Regions from separate parts of the Arthrobacter sp. 1088 genome, predicted to be linked through region 3. Evidence: riboswitches for the same ligand, from Rfam matches in the RefSeq annotation. Region 3 holds a riboswitch; each other region holds the start of a gene.
What was found. Region 3 has a riboswitch for glycine ahead of gcvP (aminomethyl-transferring glycine dehydrogenase). Riboswitches for the same ligand answer to the same signal wherever they lie in the genome.
Positions count from the first base shown of each region.

Region 1: linked by a shared signal. The riboswitch ahead of cycA (D-serine/D-alanine/glycine transporter) and the one ahead of gcvP (aminomethyl-transferring glycine dehydrogenase) in region 3 are both predicted to bind glycine.
Region 2: linked by a shared signal. The riboswitch ahead of gcvP (aminomethyl-transferring glycine dehydrogenase) and the one ahead of gcvP (aminomethyl-transferring glycine dehydrogenase) in region 3 are both predicted to bind glycine.

Region 1 covers NZ_JAVDSM010000014.1:29,946-34,658, reverse strand. Annotated here, with positions in the region: gene J2Y41_RS19480 (ExeM/NucH family extracellular endonuclease) at 1-845, shown strand, start outside; gene cycA (D-serine/D-alanine/glycine transporter) at 926-2,425, opposite strand; glycine riboswitch at 2,559-2,657, opposite strand; gene J2Y41_RS19470 (FAD/NAD(P)-binding protein) at 2,732-4,713, opposite strand, start outside.
Region 2 covers NZ_JAVDSM010000003.1:61,502-66,214, reverse strand. Annotated here, with positions in the region: gene gcvP (aminomethyl-transferring glycine dehydrogenase) at 1-1,575, opposite strand, end outside; glycine riboswitch at 1,762-1,859, opposite strand; gene J2Y41_RS05285 (TetR/AcrR family transcriptional regulator) at 1,953-2,492, opposite strand; gene J2Y41_RS05280 (MFS transporter) at 2,566-4,116, shown strand; gene J2Y41_RS05275 (cyclodeaminase/cyclohydrolase family protein) at 4,181-4,713, opposite strand, start outside.
Region 3 covers NZ_JAVDSM010000005.1:240,844-245,556, reverse strand. Annotated here, with positions in the region: gene J2Y41_RS09850 (PucR family transcriptional regulator) at 1-877, shown strand, start outside; glycine riboswitch at 952-1,050, shown strand; gene gcvP (aminomethyl-transferring glycine dehydrogenase) at 1,199-4,066, shown strand; gene gcvT (glycine cleavage system aminomethyltransferase GcvT) at 4,079-4,713, shown strand, end outside.

The sequences.
Region 1 (4,713 bases), on a different contig from region 3:
ACGCACCGGACGGCACCATCACCTACGCTGAGGCCAACGCGGTCCTGCCGTTCGTGAACAACCTGTGGACTACCTCCCTCACTGGCGCCCAGTTCAAGACCCTTCTTGAGCAGCAGTGGCAGACCAACGTTGATGGAACAGTTCCCAGCCGCCCGTACCAGCAGCTTGGACTTTCCAGGAACGTCAACTACACCTACGACGCCGCCCGCCCGGAAGGCGACCGCATCACCGGCATCTGGGTAGGCGGTGCAGTCATCGACCCCGCCAGGCAGTACAGGATCGGTACGTTCAGCTTCCTGGCTACCGGCGGCGACAACTTCCGCATCTTCAAGGAAGGCAGCAACACGAAGGACACCGGGTTGGTGGACCGCGATGCCTGGATCAAGTACCTCCGTGAGCACAACCCCGTGTCTCCGGACTTCGCGCGCCGGTCAGTTGCCGTGGTAAACACCACCGCCGCAGAGGTCAAAGCGGGTGAGCCCATGGCACTCGCTATCTCCAAGCTGAATCTCACCTCGATCGGCAGCCCGGCCAACACCGCCCTTAGGGCCGTCTTCGTGGACAGCAAGGGCGCGGCGATAACGCTCGACTCCGTGCCGGTAACGGCAGGCACTGCCACAATGAACCTCAAGGTTCCCGCGGCGGCAGCTGCAGGCAGTGGCACATTGGTGCTGACCGCCGTCGAGTCCGGAACCGTCGTGAAGGCCCTGGTGACGGTTGCGGGGAGCGGCACGAATCCTCCGCAATGCACTCCGCCCACCAAACCGTCCAAGTGGTACGACGCCGTGGGCTGGTTCCACTACGCATGGGCCTGGTTGGTGTACCAGAAGTGTCTGAGGGGCTAGGCGGCCCCTTCGCATGACCCGCCAAAAAGGTAGCCCCTCACGAGGATGACTCGTGAGAGGCTACCTTTTTGGATTTTCGCCTACTTCTTGGCGAGCTCGGGTTCCTCCGTGTGCTTGGCGTCCTTCTCAAGCTGCGCCTGGAACTCCTTGAAGCGAATCAGGTGCGCTGGCCGGCGACGCAGGATGACCCAGGCCACCCCCAGAATCAGGAACCACAGCGGCGTGGCCAGGAGCGCAGCAAAAGTGTCCGGCTGCGTGGTCAGGGTCCAAAGCACGAAGGCAAAGAACGCAAAAACCACCCACACCATCACCACGCCGCCTGGCATTTTGAACGCCGAAGCATCATGCAGGTGTGGCCGCCGCTTGCGGAATGCAAGGTAGCTGGCCAGGATGATGGACCATACGAACACGAAGCAGACAGCAGACACGGTTGTCACCATGTCGAACGCCTTGCCGATGTCCTGCCCGGCATACATGAGGACGACGCCGGACAGCAGCAGGACGCAGGAAAGGAACAGGGCGTTGCGGGGTACTTTGCGTCCGGACAATGCTCCGAAAACGGCGGGTGCGTCGCCTTCCTGGGCCAATCCGTAAACCATGCGGGACGTTGAGTAGATACCCGAGTTGGCTGAGGACATCGCAGAGCTGAGAACCACCAGGTTGACGATCGTAGCCGCCGCGCCCAGGCCGGCCAGGGAGAACATTGCAATGAATGGGCTGTGGCCGGCCGCGAACTGGGTCCACGGGGTGACGGACATCAGGATGATGAGGGCACCCACATAGAAGAGCAGCACGCGGACCGGAATCGAGTTGATGGCCTTGGGCAGGTTCTTCTCCGGGTCCTTGGCCTCGGCGGCCGTGGTGCCTACCAGTTCAATGCCGACGAAAGCGAAGACGGCGATCTGGAAACCGGCGACGAAGCCCATGAATTCGTTGGGGAAGAAGCCACCGTGGCTCCACAGGTTGGTGAAGCTGGCCGGTCCGGCGTCGGACTGGAAGCCGCTGAAAATCATGAACAAACCGACGATGATCAGTGCCGCGATGGCGACGATCTTGATGAGGGCGAACCAGAATTCGGTCTCGCCGAATGCTTTCACCGTAGCCAGGTTCAGAAGCAGCAGGATTCCGATGGTGATCAATCCGGGCACCCAGAGTGGAAGGGACGGCCAGAGCTCCTTGGAGTACCCGGCGATCGCGATGACGTCGGCGATGCCGGTAACGACCCAGCAGAACCAGTAGGTCCAGCCGGTGAAGAACCCTGCCCAGGGACCCAGCAGGTCCGCTGCAAAGTCGCTGAAGGATTTGTAGTTCAGGTTGCTCAAGAGCAACTCGCCCATGGCGCGCATGACGAAGAAGAGCATGAAGCCGATGATCATGTACACGAAAATGACAGATGGACCAGCGGCAGAAATGGTCTTTCCCGAGCCCATGAACAGGCCCGTGCCAATTGCACCGCCTATCGCGATCAGCTGGATGTGCCGGTTGCTGAGCTGCCGTTCGAGGTGTGGTTCGAGGTGTGGTGAGCCTGCTGGATGCGGGACGGAGGAGGGTGGGCGCTGAATCGTCAAGAGGAACTCCATTGTTCAGGCGGCACTGGGTGCCACGATGATTCGGGTTCCTCCCCACTCTGTAGGTGGACCTGAGAGTTTCCGCAGGGATGGCCTGCTTGCACCTTCGGTGAGCCCGGATGCCCGGACTGCTTTCCAGAGTTGCCTCGCCGCGGCGGTACATGGGCCTGAGAGATTCCTGGGGAGGGTTTGCTCCTACGGCGCCTGACGGGATGTACCGGCAGGACTCTCCCGCCGCAGATCAAAAGCGCGCACCACTTTGCCGGTGATGCAGCTCACACACTAGCGAAGCATTGGACACACCGCAAACAAAGGCAGCTAGCTGGCCAGAATGCTACGGGCGATTTCGTCGGCATCCCGCAGGGTTCGCTGGCCACTGGCATAAGCCTTCCCGGTCGCTGGACGCGCCTCGGCAGCAATGGCCGTTCCCCACTGGGTCGCCGACAATTGCAGACCCAAAACATACATCCCCCGGGTCACAGAGCCGTTGGACGCCACAGGCCGGTACGGGTGCGGTTCCACATCCAGTCCGGTTGTCTGCACCGGCGTGCCCTCGGCACTCATCATGATTTTGGTTCGCACAAGGCCGTCAGCCATGAGTTGTTCCAGGAGTGGAGAAATATTGATGCCCACCCTGTTGGCCGGCGACATCGCTTCAATCAACGTGGGTGCCTCCGCTGGCCCGTCGTGGACCCATGGAGAGACTGCCCGGAAAACCTTGGCGCTTCTGTCCACACTGAACTTCGGGTCGGGTCCAACGAAACCAACGACGCCGGCACGCGCCAAAGCAGCCAACTGCTCCGAACGCAGTGCCGGGGCCCCGCTGGCAAGGCCTTCAACGAACGATTCGAACCATCCCCTCAGTTCAGCGACCCACGATTCGTCCGTGATACCACCGTCTGCCACGACGGACTTCAGGATCGCCCTGCCGGTATGCAGTGCGCCGATTGCCATTTTCACGGGATCCGCTTCGCCCAGTGCGGAGCGTCGTGCGTCGTCGTCCAGGTAGGCCGTTATCGCCAGATCCAGTTCCCGGCGGGACGCGAACGTCCGGCCAGCCAAGGGCGCAGCGAGTCCGCGGACATTCAGTCGGCGGGAGGCAAGCACGTGCTTGTCCACCAAGGCGGCGACGTCGCTTTCCCAGTTGGCGGTGGTGTGCGCGTGGGGTTGCAACGCGTCCTCAAGGTCCGCGAGGAACTGCGCCGCATCGCGGATGGCGGCAGGCTGCGACCTTGCCAGGGTGGAGTAATAGGCCCACAAGGCGTCCCGGTGCAGGAGCGGCCAAAGATCGTGGTCGAATCCGGGCTGGATACCGGCTGCCCTGAACCGGTCCACTGCTGCCTCGGTCAAGTAACGCATGGTGATGCTGCTGGGGTAATACCCCGCCAAACCGGCCTTGGCCCGGTACGGTGTTCCGCGCCGGGATGCTGCGATAATCCTGGGTTCCCTGCCCGAGGGCCGGTACTCGAGAACTCCGGCTCCCGGTACGCCGGCTTCGACGAACTTGCCTCCCCGGCCCTCAGTCAGCTGGCCCATGACATCGAAGAAATTCAGTCCCATTCCACGCACCAGGACGGGCTCGTTGTCCGGCACCCGCTGCCAGTCGACGTCGGCTGGCGGTGCAGGCGGGAAGTAGAGGAGGCCGTGCTCATCGGCTGCCCGTTGGAACGAACGCTGCTCCGGATTCAAACGTGACTCGACGTGTCCCAGCGCGAGGACCACCGAGCCGACGGTGAGGGTAGTGCCGTCGGCCAGTTCGACGTCGAACGCTTGCCCACCTGCGATGCCTGGGCTTGCCGGGACCGGGCGCGCCGCTACGGCGGTCGTCTCATGGAAGGTGACCTCCACGCCGTCGGGCATTCGCTGAAGCAGTTCCGCCAAAGTCTGCCGCAGGTACCGTCCGTAGAGCGCCCTGCTGGGAAAATCGTGGGACTCCAGGGTGGCCAACTCCGCCTTTTCGGCGTCGTTCAGCCCCTGTCCATCACGACGTCGGGCGGCGCGCCACTGGTCGAACGAACCGCCTGCGAGGGGCTGCGCAAGTTTGGGGTCTTCCGGGATGAGCGTCGGATAGAACGCCTGTGTGTTCATCAGGTACAGCCTGGACTGCTCCGGCTGCCACACATGGCCGGATGCTGGCGGGAAAGGATCCACAACGTGGATGTGCAGTGTGCGCTGCCCGGTATCGGTCCGGTTCGCGCGGCTGGTGGCCCCTGCAGCCCAATTCGCGAGCAGCCGCTCAAGGACACTCGTGCCCCGGGGGCCGGCCCCAATAAGGGCAACACGATTGATTTGCGATTTAG
Region 2 (4,713 bases), on a different contig from region 3:
GGCGAACTCCGGCCAGGAGATTGCTTCCATCTCGGCGGTTGCGTTCAGCTTCATGGTGCAGGAACCCAGCGGAATCATGGTGCGGTCCAAGGCGAGGTCCCGGTCCGAAAGCTTGCGGATGTAGCGCAGCAGTTGGGTTTCGGAGCGGTGCGTGTTGAATACCGGGTGCTGCATGAAGTCGCTCGTACGCTCAACGGAAGATTCCAGCGAGAAACCTTCGGCGGATTCGGTGACCGAAGCGCCGAAGACATCCAGGACGCCGCGGACAATCTCTGAGGTAGTGGTCTCGTCAACAGAAATGCCCACCAGATCAGCGTCAATGCCGCGCAGGTTGATTCCCTTGGCCTCGGCAGCGGCTACGATCCCGGCAGCTTTGCCGGGAACGCGGACGGTGATGGTGTCGAAGAAGGATGTGTGAAGGACCTCGACGCCGGCGGCCTTCAGTGACGCTGCAAGGGTGCGCGCGTGACCGTGGGCGGTTTCGGCGATTGCCTTCAGGCCTTCGGGGCCGTGGTAGACCGCGTACATGGAGGCGACGATGGCAAGCAGGGCCTGGGCAGTGCAGATGTTGGACGTGGCCTTCTCGCGTCGGATGTGCTGCTCACGGGTCTGCAGCGCCAAGCGGTAGGCGGGGACACCGGCGTCGTCCTTGGAAACGCCCACCAGACGGCCCGGCATGGAACGCTCGAGGCCCTTCTGGACGGCCATGTAGGCGGCGTGCGGGCCGCCGAAGAACAGCGGAACGCCCAGACGCTGGGCGGAGCCGACGGCGATATCGGCGCCCTGCTCGCCCGGAGGCGTGATGAGCGTCAGCGAGAGCAGGTCTGCAGCCACGGTGACGAGCGCGCCACGTTCCTTGGCGTCAGCGATGACGGCGGAGTGATCGAACACGCGGCCGGAAACGCCGGGCTGCTGCAGGACGACGCCGTTGATGGCGCCTTCCGGGAGGCCGAGCGAAAGGTCAGCGACCTCAACCTCGAAGCCGAGTGCCTCGGCACGGCCCTTCACGATGGCAATGGTCTGGGGAAGGCAGTCGGCGTCGAGGACGGTCTTCCCGTCCCTGGCGGCTGCGTTTTGTCCGGTGGACTTATTGGCCCGGCGCATCATGAGGACTGCCTCCGCCACTGCCGTTGCTTCGTCCAGCAGGGAGGCGTTGGCGATCGGCAGGCCCACGAGGTCCTGGACCATGGTCTGGAAGTTCAGCAGAGCTTCGAGGCGGCCCTGGGAGATTTCCGGCTGGTACGGCGTGTACGCGGTGTACCAGGCCGGGGACTCCAGGATGTTCCTGCGGATAACCGGCGGCGTGACGGTGTCGTAGTACCCCTGCCCGATCATCTGGACGGCGGTCTTGTTCTTGGACGCAAGCTTGCGCAGCTCGGCCAGCACCTCAACTTCGCTGAGCGCGTTTTCAAGGGTGAGGGCAACGTCCTGACGGATGTCATTGGGGACGGCAGTATCAACCAAGGAATCAACGGTGTCGTAGCCGACCGTCTTGAGCATGGTTTCAATGTCGGCCTGGCGGCGGGCGCCAATATGCCGGTCGACGAAGGTGGTGGAGGCTGAACTAACCGTCACGAAGGAACTCCATTACTTGGGCGGCGTTTAGGTACGCCACAGCGGCTCGGGTTCCTCCCCGCTCTGTATTGGACCTGAGAGTTTCCGCGTGTTGCTTGAACAACGATCGCTTGCACCGTCGGTGAGCACAGCACTTCTTCCGCGCCAAAAGGGCGCAGCAAAAGGCCTGCTACTTTCCAGAGTTGCCTCGCCGCGGCGGTGCGTGGGCCTGAGAGATTCCTGGGGAGGGTTTGCTCCTACGGCGCCCGCATCACTTGCTTGCGGGACTCTCCCGCCGCAGATCAAAGGCATATTCAATTTTTTGCGTGCCCCTGTGAAGACGCACCACAAGGCTCAATTGTCCTACGTCGGGGGCGTCGCCGCAAATGGATGGCCCGCTACTTGCGGAGCCGGTCCAGGATGCCAAGGAGGATCTCGACGTCGGCCTCCCGCCCGGCCTTGCCGCCTTCCTGGCCACCCTCGAACATGGCATTGAAATACAGGCCGTCGCCCATGTAACTGACGGCTTTGGCAACCTCCGGACCAACATCCTCGGCCAGGACGTCCAACCACTGCTGCTGGATTCCGGCAAACCTGCGGCGGGTCTCCTCATGCGCAACTTCGGCCAGTCTTGTGGCAGCGACCAAAGCCCGATCCATGGGGGTTCCCGCCCACAGGGAGGAGCGGATGAAGTAAACCGCAGAACCGTCCGGCGCAGCCTTCATTTGCTCGACGTCTTCCTGGGCCAACCGATCCAGGCGCTCAAGCAGGGCGCTGATCAGCGATTCCTTGCTGGGGAAGTGATAAAGCAGCCCACCCTTGGAGACGCCCGCCCGCTTGGCAACGGCATCGAGGGTGGCGGCCCGCTCCCCCACCTCGATGAGGAGGGCTTCGTAGGCATCCAGGACCGCATCCCGGGCAACTGGTTTTCGTGGCATGTGTACATCATTCCCTACGGGGTCGACGGCGCTTAATTTGAAACTGTACCGTCTGGACGGTACAGTAGCTGTCATGTTCACGCCGTCCTCGACCCAAGCTCCCCGTTCCGCTCGTCCTGTCATGGGTGGAGGCGCACCTTGGCGCGACTGGACGGCCCTGGCACTCTTGATGTTCCCGGTGCTGCTGGTGGCCGTCGATAACACCGCGCTCACGTTCGCCCTGCCCGAAATTGCCCGCTCCCTGGACGTGGGTGGCGTGCAGCTCCTATGGATCATCGATGCTTACCCGCTCGTGTTGGCGGCGTTGCTGGTTTCCATGGGCAACCTGGGCGACAGGATCGGACGACGGCGGCTGCTCTTGATCGGCAGCACCGGCTTCGCTGCGGTTTCGGCTGCTACGGCGTTCGCGCCTTCCGCGGAATGGCTGATTGCCGGCCGCGCAGCCCTTGGCGTGTTCGGCGCGATGCTGATGCCTTCAACCCTGTCCCTGATCCGGAACATCTTTGCTGATCCGAACCGCCGGCGGCTCGCGATCGCCGTATGGGCCGCAGGATTCTCTGGTGGCGCTGCCCTTGGCCCGATCTTCGGTGGCTGGCTGGTTGAGCACTTCTGGTGGGGTGCTGTCTTCCTGGTGGCGACCTTCCTGCTCCTGCCGCTCCTCGCCTTCGGCAGGGTCCTCATTCCCGAATCCAAGGACGCCAACCCCGGCCGCGTGGACGTGCCCAGTATCGGGCTGTCCGTGATCACGATGGCTCCGTTCGTGTACGGCATCAAGGAATTCGCCGTTCACGGATTCGGGGTGTCGGCAGCGGCGTTCATGGTCTTCGGCCTGGTGATGGGCGTTCTGTTTGTCCGTCGCCAGCGGCAACTTGAGAACCCAATGCTGGATGTCCGCCTGTTCAGCAACAGGGTGTTCAGCACAGCGATCGTGGCCAACGTCCTGTCCTTGTTTTCCATGACGGGCTTCATCTACTTCTTCGCCCAGCACTTGCAGCTGGTTGAAGGTCAGTCCCCCATGGAAGCGGGCATTGCAATGATTCCGGCGCTCCTGGCAACGGTCATCGCCGGCCTGGTGGTGGTCCCGCTGGTAAAGCGCATCCGGCCAGGATTCGTAGTGGCCGGCGGACTTACCCTCAGCGCCGCAGGCTATTTAGTGGTGGCTGTGGGTGACCACGGCAGCGGACCGGTGTTCCTCTTGTCAGCTTTGACTGTCCTGGCCGTTGGCGTTGGCGCAGCGGAGACCATCTCCAACGACCTCATCCTCGGCTCCGTACCGGCCGACAAGTCCGGAGCGGCGTCCGCCATTTCCGAAACCGGATACGAACTGGGTTCGCTCTTGGGAACCGCCGTGCTGGGCTCTATCCTCACCGCGTCCTACCAGCACAACCTCGTCATCCCGGAGGGCTTGTCCATGCAGGCGGCAGGGAACGCGGGTGAAACGCTGGCCGGCGCCGTGGATGCCGCGGCTGCACTACCCGCTCCTTTGTCCGATGCACTGACAGCCGCCGCCCGGGTAGCCTTCGAGTCCGGCGTCCACATCACTGCGGCGATTGGGCTGGTACTGATGGCCGGAGCGGCAGTGCTTGCCGCCGTCGTGCTCCGGAGGGTTCCCAAGGCGGAGTAAGCGAGCGTGCAGTAGCCGGGTGTGCAGTAGCCGGGTGTGCAGGAGGCCGGCGTTCCGTCGGGAATCAGTGGCCGTCAGTAGGTGCAGCCTTGTCATCTACGGCGGCCACCAGCTCGTCAATCCGGTCCAGGGCATCGCTGAGCCGGCCTACCGTTGCCCACAATCCAGGGTGCTTTTCCTTGATTTCATCAAGGGTCGCGCCTGCGGATCTGAGCGATCCGAGATCAAAGCTCACGTTGGTGCGGGCTCCTGCGATGGCTGCCCTGAGGGCTCCAAACCCCACCACGACGTCGGCAATAAGTGCTGGGTTCCCGTGGGCAGCAAGCCATCCCAAGTCCTCGATGGCGTCGATGGCATGGTCGCCGAGCACAGCGGAGGCCTTGGCAGCATCGACGGATGCACGGTGGATTGCCTGCTCCCGGTCCGGGCCAGGATCAAGCCGGAAGGCCGCACCGAAAGCCTTCGACGCCGTTGCATCCTCGTCAGCCAGCTTAAGGGCGGTTTCGCGGAGGGAGCGGGCCCGGACGTGCAGCTCGGCCAACTCCTGCCCGGGCGCCTCTGTGTAACCCGCGACCATGGACGCCAGGGACGCTGCAA
Region 3 (4,713 bases):
CCGGGGCCGGCACGTGCTGACCATGGACATCCCGACCCACGCCAACGCGCTCCTCGTGGTGCTGCCCAACAGCGAACCGCACCCGGACGCCGTCGTACTTCTGCACGCCGCAACCGTGCTGGGACTGCAGCTTTCGCGCATCGTCCTGTCGCTGGAAGGCCGCCATCGGCTGGCGGGTGAGTTCCTGCTGCAGGCCATGGATGGGAGATTGGGGGCGGCCGAGATGGAGAGCCGGCTGGCCGGTTTTGATGTTCCGCCCCAGGATTTCCTGCTCGCCTCGCTCTACGCGGACGCCGGCAATAAAGCAGCGGACGACGGCGACAGGCTGGCTAACGTGCACATCGAACTGTGGCGGCACGGGGTTGCGTCGGCTTCCCTGAAGCGGAACAACCGGCTCCACGTCGTGGTCCCTGCTGATGTGCCGGACGACATCCTGGTTCATTGTGCCGGGGCGGATGCCGCGATCGGGATCAGCGCTCCGGCGGGTGTGGCGGGCATTCAGCGCGCGCTGCAGGAGTCACTGTGGGCGCTCGGATCGGCCCGGGCGAACAAGCTTGGCCTGGCCCGCTACGCGCAGGGACCATCATGGCTGGGGCTGACGGGTTTCGAGGAAGGAACTGCCCTGGTCCGGCGTCTCCTCGGCCCGATTTTCGATTACGAGCAGAGCCAGGAAGGCGATCTCATCGTCACGCTGAGGACCTATCTGGACTCGCAGCGTTCCTGGCAAAAAACCGCCGCTGCCCTGTTCGCGCACCGGCAAACCATCATCTATCGGATACGGAAAATCGGCGAATTGACGGGGCTGGACATGGGTGAAACCTCCACTGTTGCCCAGTTGTGGTTCGCGCTCCAGATCCACGAGGCAATGCACCGGTAGGTATCCCTTGCTTGCGCTTTTTCCAGATAACCCGCTATGGTGTGAACCGTGTCACTGACGTGACGCAATGCTTTTGATCTGTGGCGGGAGAGTCCTGCCGGTACATCCAGTCAGGCGCCGTAGGAGCAAATCCTCCCCAGGAATCTCTCAGGCCCACGTACCGCCACGGCGAGGCAACTCTGGAAAGCAGTCCAGGTAACTGGGCTCACCGACGGTGCAAGCAGGCAACCATTCCTGCGGAATCTCTCAGGTCCAATACAGAGCGGGGAGGAACCCACATCATCGTGGCGCACATAGGGCGCCTGAATCATGGAGTTCCTCTTGACTGTTCAATCAACCCCCACCGCTTTCGCGGACCGGCACATCGGCGCCCGCCGTCAGGCCGACGTTGACACCATGCTCAAGGCAATCGGCTACGACTCCGTAGACGGCCTGGTAGATGTTGCGGTCCCCGATTCCATCCGGCAAGCCACGCCGCTGACGCTCCAGGCCGCCCTTAGCGAGACCCAGGTCCTCGCCGAGCTCCGCAAGCTTGCGTCCAAGAACAAGACCGCCATCCAGCTGATCGGCCAGGGCTACTACGACACCGTTACGCCGCCGGTTATCCGACGCAACATCCTGGAAGCTCCGGCCTGGTACACGGCGTACACGCCTTACCAGCCCGAGATTTCGCAGGGCCGTCTTGAAGCTCTCCTGAACTTCCAGACCATGGTCCAGGACCTCACCGGACTTCCCGTGGCCAACGCTTCGCTGCTGGATGAAGCCACCGCTGTGGCCGAGGCTTCGCTGCTGATGCGTCGTGCCAACAAGTCCAAGACCGCGAAGGACGGCAAGACTGTCCTGGACGCCGACCTCCTCCCGCAGACCATCGCCATCGTGAAGGGCCGCGCCGAGGCGCTCGGCTTCGAGGTGGAGATTGCCGACCTCTCCGCAGGGCTTCCCGACGGCGATATCAACGGCATCGTCCTGCAGCAGCCCGGTGTTTCGGGCCGCGTTTTCGACCACTCCGGCGTCATCGCTGACGCCAAGGAGCGCGGGGCGCTGGTCACTGTCGCTGCCGACCTTTTGGCGCTCACCCTCATCACGCCCCCGGGCGAGCAGGGCGCCGATATCGCCGTCGGAACTGCGCAGCGCTTTGGTGTTCCGCTGTTCTTCGGCGGCCCCCACGCTGCGTACATGGCAGTCCGCGAAGGCATGGAGCGCACGCTCCCGGGCCGCATCGTCGGCGTCTCCAAGGACAACGCCGGAGTCCCGGCTTACCGTCTGGCCCTTCAGACCCGCGAGCAGCACATCCGCCGCGAAAAGGCGACGTCCAACATCTGCACCGCGCAGGCACTACTCGCGATCGTGGCTTCGATGTACGCGGTCTACCACGGTCCGGAAGGCCTGAAGGCGATCGCCGAAACCGTGCACGGCCACGCCCGCACGCTGGCCACTGCCCTCAAGACCGCCGGCCGTGAACTCGTGTCTGAATCCTTCTTCGACACCCTCACTGTCCGCGTACCCGGCAAGGCTGACAAAGTCATCGCGGCCGCCGAAGCCCGCGGTATCAACCTGCGTCGCATCGATGCTGACACGGTTGGCGTTTCCCTCGATGAAACCACGACGCCGGAGGTCCTCTCTGCGGTAGCCGTCGCCTTTGGTGCCGGTCCGGTGAAGGACGCTTCCGGGTTTGAGCTGCCCTCAGACGTGGTCCGAACCAGTGATTTCCTGCAGCACCCGGTGTTCAACACGCACCGTTCCGAGACCCAGCTGCTGCGCTACATCCGCAAGCTTTCGGACCGCGACCTCGCCTTGGACCGCACCATGATCCCGTTGGGTTCCTGCACCATGAAGCTGAACGCTACCGCCGAGATGGAAGCAATCTCCTGGCCGGAGTTCGCCTCCATCCACCCGTTCGCTCCGGATCACCAGACCGCTGGCTGGCGCGAGCTCATTGAAGGGCTGGAAGCGGACCTCACTGAGATCACCGGCTACGATCAGGTCTCCATCCAGCCGAACGCCGGTTCCCAGGGTGAGCTCGCGGGCCTCCTTGCGATCCGCGGCTACCACCTTTCCCGTGGCGACGAGCAGCGCAACGTGTGCCTTATTCCTGCCTCGGCGCACGGCACCAACGCGGCCTCGGCTGTGCTCGCTGGCATGAAGGTAGTAGTGGTGGCCACCGCCCCTGATGGCACCATCGACCACGAAGACCTGGCCGCCAAGATCGAGGCCAACAAGGACGTCCTGTCCTGCATCATGATCACGTACCCGTCCACGCACGGTGTTTACGACGCTGACGTCCGGGAGGTCTGCGACTCGATCCATGCTGCCGGAGGCCAGGTGTACGTTGACGGCGCAAACCTCAACGCACTCGTTGGGCTCGCCCAGCCGGGCAAGTTCGGCGGCGATGTATCCCACCTGAACCTGCACAAGACTTTCTGCATCCCGCACGGCGGCGGTGGACCCGGTGTTGGTCCGGTTGCGGCAAAGGCACACCTGGCACCGTTCATGCCCGGGGATGCGAACAATGTTTCATCTGAAGGTGGCGTGGCCATCTCTGCATCCCGCTACGGCTCCGCCGGTGTGCTCCCGATTTCCTGGGCTTACGTGAAGCTCATGGGTGGCCAAGGGCTCACCGAAGCCACCAAGTCCGCGCTGCTCGCTGCGAACTACATTGCCTCCCGCTTGGATGAGCACTTCCCGGTTCTTTACACCGGCGAAGGCGGTCTTGTTGCCCACGAGTGCATCCTGGATCTCCGCGAACTGACTGCCCGCACCGGCGTCACGGCTGAGGACGTGGCCAAGCGCCTCATCGACTTCGGTTTCCACGCACCCACGCTGGCGTTCCCGGTTGCGGGCACTTTGATGGTGGAGCCGACCGAGTCCGAGGACCTGGCCGAGATCGACCGCTTCATTGAAGCCATGATCACCATCCGTGCCGAAATCGAGCAGGTTGCCACCGGCGATTTCACTGTTGAGAACTCGCCGCTGCGGAACGCGCCGCACACGGCTGCCGCCGTCGTGAGTTCTGCATGGGACCGCGACTACACGCGGGAGCAGGCCGCGTTCCCCGTCCACCACCTTAAGCAGGACAAGTACTTCCCGCCGGTCGGACGCATTGACGGCGCTGCTGGCGACCGCAACCTGGTGTGCTCCTGCCCGCCCCTCGAAGCGTTCGAGGACAACACCGCAGACTTCGAGAACTAAAGGACTGGCTCAATGACTGAGAACTACACCGCTCTCTACGAGCAGCACAAAAAAGCCGGGGCCTCGTTCACGGACTTCGGCGGCTGGCAGATGCCGCTCAAGTACGAGTCCGAACTCGCCGAACACCACGCAGTCCGTAACGCAGCTGGCCTCTTCGACCTCTCGCACATGGGCGAAGTCTGGGTCAGTGGTCCGGACGCGGCGGCCTTCCTGGACTTCGCGCTCGTGGGCAAGTTGTCCGCGATCGCCGTGGGCAAGGCCAAGTACTCGCTGATCTGCAACGCCGACGGCGGCATCATCGACGACCTCATCACCTACCGCCGCCCTTCTCCCGAAGAAGGCGTGGATCAGTACCTCGTGGTCCCCAACGCAGGCAACGCCAAGGTAGTTGCGGCAGCATTGCTGGAGCGGGCGGCCGGCTTCGACGTCGTGGTTGAGGACGCCTCGGCTGAGACGTCGCTGATCGCAGTCCAGGGTCCGAACGCGGAAGCCATTCTGCTGACCTTGGTTCCGGCAGAGCAGCACGCCCTCGTGACCGAGCTGAAGTACTACGCGGCTGTTGAGGTTGAGATCAACGGGCAGGACTTGTTGCTTGCCCGCACCGGTTACACCGGCGAAGACGGCTTCGAGATCTACATCCCGAACGT